One region of the Micromonospora sp. bgisy143 genome, then DNA from elsewhere that is predicted to be linked to it. Evidence: riboswitches for the same ligand, from Rfam matches in the RefSeq annotation. Region 1 holds a riboswitch; the other holds the start of a gene.
What was found. A riboswitch is a leader RNA that binds a small molecule or an ion and turns the genes downstream of it on or off. The one in region 1 is predicted to bind cyclic di-AMP.

Region 1 (4,392 bases):
GGACCGCCGCGCAGCGGGCGAGCGCAGACCGGGCCGCCGCGGACCGGGCCGCCGCGGACCGGGCCGCCGCGGACCGGGCCGCCGCGGACCGGGCCGCCTCGCAGCGGGCCAGCGCCGACCAGGCCACCACGCAGCGGGCCGGCGCAGAGCAAGCCGCCCGGCGGGCCGCCGTCGGACCGGTCAGTCGAGCAAGCGTCGCCGAGGCCGCCGCCGGACCGGTCAGTCGAGTAAGCGCCGCCGACGCCGCCGCCGCAGGCGTTCTGCCGGCGCGGCCCGTCGACCCGCAACCCGCGCTGCTCGGTGCTCCGGGTCTCCTGCCCGGCCCGCCGACCGCGGTGACCTCGGTGGGCACGGGCGCGGAGCGCTCCCTCCGAGCCGCCGGCTCGGCCGGCCGGACGCCCCGAGCACCGCCGGCCTAGCGGGTCACCCGCCGGGGCCGGCGCGCCATCCGGCGAGAGCGCCGAGTCGTACGGCAAGCGCCGAGTCGTACGGCACGCGCCGAGCCCACACCGGCCGCCAGGTCCACCACCGGCGGCGTCGCCAGGCCGAGCGCACCCGTCACCGCATCTGACGACACATCGCCCGCACCCTCGCCGTGCGGCATCCCATCGCTGACGTGTTCATGCCGAGGAGCCGACCATGGAAACCGTCGTCTTCTACCAGTTCCTGACCGAGGTGCCCCGGGCCGCCGCCATCTGGTCGGCCCTGTTCCTGCTGGCGCTGACGGTCCTCGCCGTCCTGGTGGCCCGCCCGGAGCGGGACTCGCCCCCGGCCGACCACACGCCGCCGACGCCCACCGCCCGAGAGACGGCCGCCGCCGAGATCGCCGACCTGCGCCGGTACGCCGAGGAGGTGGCCGTGGCCTCGGCCCGGGCGGCGCGGACCGCCCGGCGGCGGCGCGCTGACTGGCTGGTCGCCCAGGACGAGGCCCAGCGGGCCTGGACGGCGTACGACGAGGCGGACAGCGCGGCCCGCCGGGTCGCCACCGCCGGCGCGCTGCCGACACCGCGTACCCCGCACACCCCCGCCGAGTACGCGGCCCGGGAGCGCTACCTGCACCGGGCCGCGACGGCTGCGTACTGGCGCGGGGAGTTGACCATGGCTCAGCTCGGTGACGTGTTCGGGCACCGGCGCGGCTGGGATCCGCGCCGGCACCCGGTCGAGCAGGAGGTGCTGCTCATCCGGGCGATCCGGGACGCGAGGCTGGCCGAGCACCGGACGGCCGCCGAGCGCGAGCGGACGGCCTGGCGGGACGCGGAGGTGGCCGCCTCGTCGGCACGCGCCCTCGCCGAGGAGGCGTACGCGGCGGCGGTGCGGTCACGGCCGGTCGCGGTGCCCTCCCGGCGTACGGTGACCCGGGTGTCGCCTACGGCCGTGGCGGCACGCTGGCGTCCGGTCCGCGCCGGTTGAGCCCGATCCGTTATGTGAGGCGGGTCACCGGCGGCGAAAATCGGGCGACCGGCATCATCGGCGGCCATTGTTCTCGCGATTGCGGCGGCGTTCTCGGCGCCCTGTCCGGTTGTCGCCCGCAGGTGCCGCCGGAACCGGTTGTCCCATCGAGTCACGTCAGCGGCCAAACGCGCAGAAATTGCGGTGCCAAATGATGTTTACGCAGGTTGGAGCGGCTTGGCAGAGTGCGGACCGACCAGTACTGTCGTCCCGTCCGGTGCGGTAACCGATCGCAACAGGCGACGCCGCGCCGACCCGCTCAATCGTGATCAACGAACCGGGGACCCACAGTAAGTCCGGGGTGAATCCGCGAGCCACGGCCCGCGGTAGGGCGATCTTCCCGCCCGAATCCGTCAGCTAACCCGGTAGGCGGTGACGGAAGGAGTTCCATCCTCGTGCAGCACCCCTCGCCCCCCGTTTTGTTCCTCCGCCTCCACGGCGTAGCGGTGTCCCCGCTCATCCGCCTCGTGACGGTGAGCTGACCCCCGGGTCATCGCACTTCCCGCCCGGCCACGCCGGGCGTTCCCTGAGCGGTTCATCATCCGCGGGCCACGGCCCGTGCGCTGACGCCTGCCCGGATGCCGGTCGAGCCCCGGTGTGCCGCTCTCCCTGTGAACCGTGGAGGACCTCGTGAAGCACACCCTGAAGCGCCAGCTCCGTCGCCTGGCGACCGAGCGCCCGTACCAGATCGTCGCCGCCTCCGCCGCGGCCCTGGTCATCGCCTCTACCACCGGCGCCCTGGTCGCCGGCGCCGACGACGCCCCGGCCGGTGCGCGCACCCCGACCACCGTCGCCGAGATGCGCAGCGACACCGTCGCCTCCCGTGGCGAACTCCGGTCCGCGCCCCCGTCGGCGAGCGCCGCACCGAGCACCGCCGCCCCGGCCACCAGCGCCGCGTCCCCCGCCGCGAAGGCCACGAGCAACCCGGACCTGACCCGGAAGCCGACGCCGCCCAAGCCGCCCGCGACGAAGGTCCTGGACTACGACTACGAGGCGCAGAACACCTACTACAACTGCGGCCCGGCGGCCACCCGCAACGCGCTCAGCGCCAGCGGCATCGACCGGACCCAGGAGGAACTCGGCGCGGAGCTGGGCACCACCGAGATGGGCACCAACTCGGCCGAGGACACCACCCGGGTGCTCAACGCCGAGGTGAAGGGCTCCCCGTATCGCACCCGGATGTTCGCCGGTACCCCCAGCTCCGCCCAGATCGACCGCCTCCAGGCCGACGTCGTCAAGGCCATCACCGACGGTCGCGGCGTGGTGGCCAACGTCGTCGGCGACGCCACCGACACCAACGGCGGCTGGCACTCCTACGGCGGCGGGCACTACATCGCCGTCGTCGGCTACAAGGACAACGGTCGTACCGTGCGGATCGCCGACTCGGCGAACGCCGCCGACCCGGCCTACTGGATCACCACGATCGACCTGGCGAACTGGATCGCCACCCGGGGTTACTCCGCCTGATCGAGGCGCGGACACCCACGACGCCACGGGCGCCGTCCCCACGAGGGGCGGCGCCCGTTGCGTTGTGCGGACCACGCCGCTGAACGGCTCTCGTACCGGGCCGTGAACCGTGGGAGACTGCGGCCGTGGTGGATGAATCGGGTGGTCAAGCCGGCCGTGAGCCGATCCTGTTGCTGCTGCACGGCATGGGGGCGACGGGTGACGTGTGGCTGCCCTGGGCACCTCTGCTCGAGCAGCACTGGCCCGGCCGGTGGCTGGCGCCCGATCTGGCCGGTCACGGCTGGTCGGCGCCGCTGTCGTCGTACTCCTTCGAGGGTTTCGCCCAGCGGGTCGCGCACGGCCTGACCTCCGACGACCGCCTCGTCGTGCTCGGACACTCGCTCGGTGGTGTGGTCGGCCTGGCGCTGGCGGCCCGCGCCGCCGGGCTGCCGGTGGACGCGGTGGTGGGGCTGGGCATCAAGGCCGTCTGGTCACCGGCCGAGCTGGCCCGCGCGGCGGACCTCGCCGCCCGGCCGGTGGGCTGGTTCACCAGCCGCACCGAGGCCGCCCGCCGGTACCTGCGGGTCGCCGGCCTCACCGGTCTGGTCGCCCCGGACCACCCGATGGTCGACGCCGGTCTGCGTCAGGTCGACGGCCGGTGGCGGCTCGCGATGGACACCGCCGCGTTCGCCGTCGGTGCGCCCGACCTGGCCGCGCTGCTCGCGGCGACCGACGTGCCGGTGGTGCTGGCCCGCGGGGAGCACGACCCGATGGTCACCGACGCGCAGCTCAAGGAGTACGGCGTACCGGTCGCCACGCTGCCCGGTCTCGGGCACAACGCGCACCTGGAGGACCCGGCGGCCGTGCTGGAGCTGCTGGAGCCGTACCGCTGATCGGCTAGGCGGGCGCGGGCGCGGGTACCTCCCGCGCCGATGCCAGCTCCTGGCGGGCGGCGGTCAGGAACCCCTCGGCGTACGACTCGGCGGGGAAGTCCCCCAGGTAGCGACGGCGGGTGACCCAGCGGGCGTCGGCCAGCGGGTCGGTGTCCAGCAGGGCGGTGAGCACGGCGTCCACGTTGGACATGTCGCGCCGCAGCACGTAGCCCGAACCGGCCAGCGGGAAGCGTTCGGTGAACAGGTCGCCCTCGCCGCCCATGTCGGTGACGGCGTACGGCTTGCCGGAGTAGAGGTAGTCGGAGATCACCCCGGAGACGTCGGAGACCAGCGCGTCCGAGCGGTTGACGCACTCGGTCAGGCTCAGCTCACGGGCCGCCGCGCCGAACACGTGCTGCCGGCCGGTGCGGGCGCGGTCGGCGGCCAGCAGTTCGGTGAGCCGGCCCAACTGGCGCGCCGACGCGGGGTTCTGCGTCGTGTACGGGTGCGCCCGAAGGATCACCGTCGCGCCGCGCTCCAGCAGCCGCCGCAGCAACTCCTCGGCCACCGGCAGCGAGCAGTAGTCGGCGTCGGCGTGGTGCCCGGTCCAGGTCGGGGTGTAGAG
Region 2 (4,392 bases), on a different contig from region 1:
AGAGTCGTACCAGCTCGTCGACCGCCGTCCGTTCGGCCCTCGCCCGCGCCCCGATCCGCGCGTACAGCAGGGCCTGGGCGTCCTCGGCGCTGAGCAGGTCCAGCACGATCGCCTCGGCGCCCTCGGTGGCCACCAGACCGGTGAGCCGGTCCCGGCTGGTCACCAGCACCAGGCAGCTCGCCGCGCCCGGCAGCAGCGGCCGGACCTGCGCGGCGTCCCGGGCGTTGTCGAGCAGCACCAGCATCCGCCGACCGGCGAGCAGGCTGCGGTACAACGCGGTCTGCGCCTGCTCGTCCGCCGGCACCTCGCGGGGCGGCACGCCGAGCGCGGCCAGGAAGCCCCGGACCACCTGCTGCGCGCTGCGGACGACGCCGCTGTGGGTGTAGCCCTCCAGGTTGGCGTAGAGCTGCCCGTCCGGGAACTGCCCGGCGACCCGGTGCGCCCAGTGCACGGCGAGGGCCGTCTTGCCGACGCCGCCCGCTCCGGAGAGCACGGCCAGCGGAACGGCCCCGGGTCGTTCCTCGGCGGACGCCCGCAGCGCGTCCAACCGGGCCAGCTCCGCATCCCGCCCGGCGAAGCCCCGCACATCCGACGGCAACTGCGCGGGAATCGGGCGGTCCGCCCGGGTCCGCGCGACGTCGCCCGCGCCGGCCGGTACGGGAAGCGCCTGCGCGGCCGGCACGGTGACCTCACCACGCAGGATGGCCTGGTGCAGCTGGCGCAGCTCGACGCCCGGGTCCACGCCGAGCGCGTCGGCGAGTCGGTCCCGCAGCCGGGCGTAGTACGTCAGCGCCTGCGCACCCCGACCGGCCGCGGCCAGCGCGTGCAGCAGCACGGCGGCGACCGGTTCGTCCAGCGGATGCTCGTCGGCGAGCCGGGTCAGCGGATCAATCACCGCATCCGGCTCGCCCCGCCGCAGCATCCCACGGGCCCACTGCACGGCGGTGTCGGTGTGCCGGCGGTGCCAGTCCTGTCGGACCCGGGCCGCCCACTCGCCGGGTAGTCCGGCCAGCGGCTCGCCACGCCACAGCTCCAGCGCCCGGCGCAGCAGGTCCACCCGCTCGGGGTCCTGGTCGGACAGAGCGTCGGCCCGGTGCCGCAGCGCCTCGAAGTGCGGGCCGTCCACCGTCTCCGGCGGCAGGTCCAGGAGATAACCGCCCGACCGGCGGGCCAACGCGTCGGGTGCGCCCGCGTCGGCCAGCACCCGGCGGAGCCGGGCGAGATAGACGTGCAGGTTGTGGCGGACGCGGGGCGGCGACGCGTCGCCCCAGACCCGGTCCACCAGAGCGTCCAGGTGGACCGGTCGGCCCACGTCGACCGCCAGCGCGGCCAGCACGGCGCGCTGGCGGGCCGCTCCGGCATCGACCGGATGACCTTCCGCCCAGACCTCGACCGGCCCGAGGACCCGAATTTCCATGAATCGCCGCTCGCTGTGCTGCCGGTCGCCCACCCGGTGCCGGGACACCCCGGATTGAGGTTCCGGCAGGAATTCGTCGACCTTCCGCGCAGATCATCGTTGGCACAACGACATCGATCAACGTGATGTCGGCAACTCGACTCACGGCCGGTCCCGGTCGTGACGACACCGGAGGTCATCATCGTGCGAACTGCTCTGCGAAGACTCACGTCGGCGCTGCTCGGCGTGGTCGCCGTGGGCGCCACACTCGGCGTCGCTCCGAGCCCGGCCCAGGCCAACTACGCCTGCCCGTCGGGTCTGCTCTGCCTGTACTCCGGGGCCAACTTCAGCGGCGACATCTTCCTGCTCGACGGGCCGTACAACTGGTGTAAGGACGTCACGCTGCCCTCGTACTTCCGCAACCAGGCTCAGTCGATCATCAACAACCGGCCGTCCGGCACCGTCTCCACCTTCTGGGACAACGCGAACGCCACCGGCCTGCTCGGCTACCAGCACGCGTACGGCTACCGGGCGAACCTGGCGTACGACACGGCCGCCATCGGGGGAACCTGGAACAAGCGGATCGAGGCGGTCCGGGTCTGCTGATCCGACGGCTGCGCGGGGGCGGGGCTGACCCGGCGCAGCCGTACCTGTGGGGGGCCACCACGGCGCCGGCCGGAGTCCACGGGGGACCCCGGCCGGCGCTGCGGGTGGTGTCAGCCCGGGTAGTAGCAGACGTTGGGGATGACCGGACCGCCGTTGACCCCGAAGATCGCGAAGCCCATGTAGGCGCGGGTCTGCGGGCCGTACTCGCCGTCCTCGGCGATGTTCGCGTACACGATGTCCTCGTTGATCTTCTGCTGGGCGTACCGGACGGCCTCGCGGGTCTTCGAACCGTAGTTGCCGTCCAGGGTGAGCGACCGCGAGTAGCAGTTGTTCAGCGCCTCCTGCAACACCAGCACCGCCGAGTTCGAGTGGCCGTAGCTGAGGTAGCAGCTCTTGTTCCCGGTCTGCCAGCCGACGGTCGGCACGTGCATGTCCGCCCCGCCCGGGTAGCCGCCGACCCGGTAGAAGGTCAGGCTGGTGCACGGGCTGGCCGCCTGTGCGGCGGCCGGCGTGGACAGGGTCAGGCCCACGCCGGCCAGTACGGCGACGAGGGTGGCCGCGGCGCGGCGACGGCCGGTGCGACTCTGCTGGAGCGCCATGGGTTCCTCCTGCGTGTGGGGTCCGGGATGGACCCGGTGCGCTTCGGAGCATCGCGACCGGCTGTCTACGGTTTCCTGTCCGAACGTCAATTCGCCAGGTACGCGTCACACCGTGATCGGAATCGGTCCATCGTGGTCGGTGCACAGGTGGACGTCGTCCGCAACCGCTGGCCGGGGTGCCCCGCGTGGGCCGGTGAACAACTTCACAAGCGGTGGGCGACCGTCGGCGACCGTGCCTACCGTCGGTCGGGTCCGCCACCGTGGACGCCGCGACCGGTAACGCCAAATCCTGCCCCCGGTCGTCGGAAACAGAACCCGGGCAGGAGCGGGGGACCCAGGTTCCTCGGTGCATGTCACCTCGGGGTGAAGCCGCAGCGCGCGGCCGGGCTCCTCGGCCCGAACCCGACAGCTCACCTCGCCGGCGTGGAGGAAAGTTCCATGACGTCTGCGTACACCCCCCGTCATCGACGGGTCACCACCCGCCGCGTCGCCGTCGGCACCCTGGCCGTCGGCGCGGTCACCGGCGCCGTCGCCCTTTTCGGCCCGGCGGCCCCGGCCCAGGCCGGTGTCAACTGGGACGCGATCGCCCAGTGCGAGTCCGGCGGCAACTGGAAGATCAATACCGGGAACGGCTACTACGGCGGTTTGCAGTTCTCCCAGGGCACCTGGGCCGGCTACGGCGGCAAGAAGTACGCCGCCCGCGCCGACCTGGCCAGCCGCGGCGAGCAGATCGCGATCGCCGAGAAGGTGCTCGACGGGCAGGGCATCGGCGCGTGGCCGACCTGCGGCCGCAAGGGCGGCTCGTCGGGCGGCTCCGCGACGAAGTCCACCGGCAAGTCCTCGACGAAGTCCACCAGGAAGTCCTCGACGACGTCGACCGGCAAGTCGTCGCCGTCCACCGCCGGCAGGGAGCACTCGTCGCGCGGCGACCGGCCGGCTACCCGTAACCACGAGCGGACCGCCCCGGCGGCCAGCGGTGACACGTACGTGGTCCGGCCGGGGGACACCCTGTCGGAGATCGCCGAGCGGCACCGGCAGAGCGGCGGCTGGCAGGCCCTGTACGAGCGCAACCGTCAGCTGATCGGCGCGGACCCGGGTCTGATCCTCCCGGGGCAGCGGCTCGCTCTCTGACGTACCACAGGCGAACGCTCGGCCGGATCCCCGGCCGAGCGTTCGTTCGTCTGTGCTGTCCCCGCGGGGACGCGTCACGCCGCCGAGGCGGCCGTCCGCGCCTCGCGGCGGGCCATCACGTCGGCGTTCCAGCCCCAGCGCGGCGCCGGCGCGGCCGTCCCGGCCGGCCTCTCGGCCCCGCCGCCGTCGGCCGTCCCGGCCGCGTCGGGGGTGCTGCGGGCCAGTCGCAGCGACTGCTCGGCCGTGGTACGCGCCGTGCACGGCCAGGACTGGCCGGCGCACTGGAGATTGCGGCAGTGACCCTCGTCGTCGGGCTCGTGCGCGTCGAGCACGTCGACCGCGAGCTGCCACAGCAGCGGGTCGGTCACGTCGTCCGGGCGTTCGGCGCGACGGCTCGGTCGGTTGCTGGTCTCGTCGGACATGGGCCCCCCTCGTCAGGCTTTCCGGTCAAGAATTCACCCGTGGGCGGTCGGCTAAACCGCCGACCTGCTGTGATGTGTCTCCGGTCGCAGCGGTTAGGGCGTGTGTCGAAGCCCCTGGCCGGCCTGCGGCGGGCCCAGACGACGCCCGGCTGCGTTGGAGGTTGGCCCGGATACAACACCGGTATCCGAGCCAACCTCCGCCTTGCCGGATCGCCGCCTGGACTCCGCCTCGGCTCGA

Region 2: another riboswitch for cyclic di-AMP. It lies ahead of AC3EN4_RS25920 (transglycosylase family protein); the one in region 1 lies ahead of AC3EN4_RS28745 (C39 family peptidase).

What each region holds. Positions count from the first base shown of each region.
Region 1 is NZ_JBYIRN010000035.1:43,219-47,610, reverse strand. It holds gene AC3EN4_RS28755 (hypothetical protein) at 1-419, shown strand, start outside; gene AC3EN4_RS28750 (hypothetical protein) at 640-1,410, shown strand; cyclic di-AMP (ydaO/yuaA leader) riboswitch at 1,696-1,836, shown strand; gene AC3EN4_RS28745 (C39 family peptidase) at 2,068-2,916, shown strand; gene AC3EN4_RS28740 (alpha/beta fold hydrolase) at 3,042-3,788, shown strand; gene AC3EN4_RS28735 (CDP-glycerol glycerophosphotransferase family protein) at 3,793-4,392, opposite strand, start outside.
Region 2 is NZ_JBYIRN010000027.1:89,275-93,666, forward strand. It holds gene AC3EN4_RS25905 (AfsR/SARP family transcriptional regulator) at 1-1,417, opposite strand, end outside; gene AC3EN4_RS25910 (peptidase inhibitor family I36 protein) at 1,601-2,002, shown strand; gene AC3EN4_RS25915 (peptidoglycan-binding domain-containing protein) at 2,113-2,601, opposite strand; cyclic di-AMP (ydaO/yuaA leader) riboswitch at 2,872-3,040, shown strand; gene AC3EN4_RS25920 (transglycosylase family protein) at 3,040-3,732, shown strand; gene AC3EN4_RS25925 (hypothetical protein) at 3,807-4,154, opposite strand.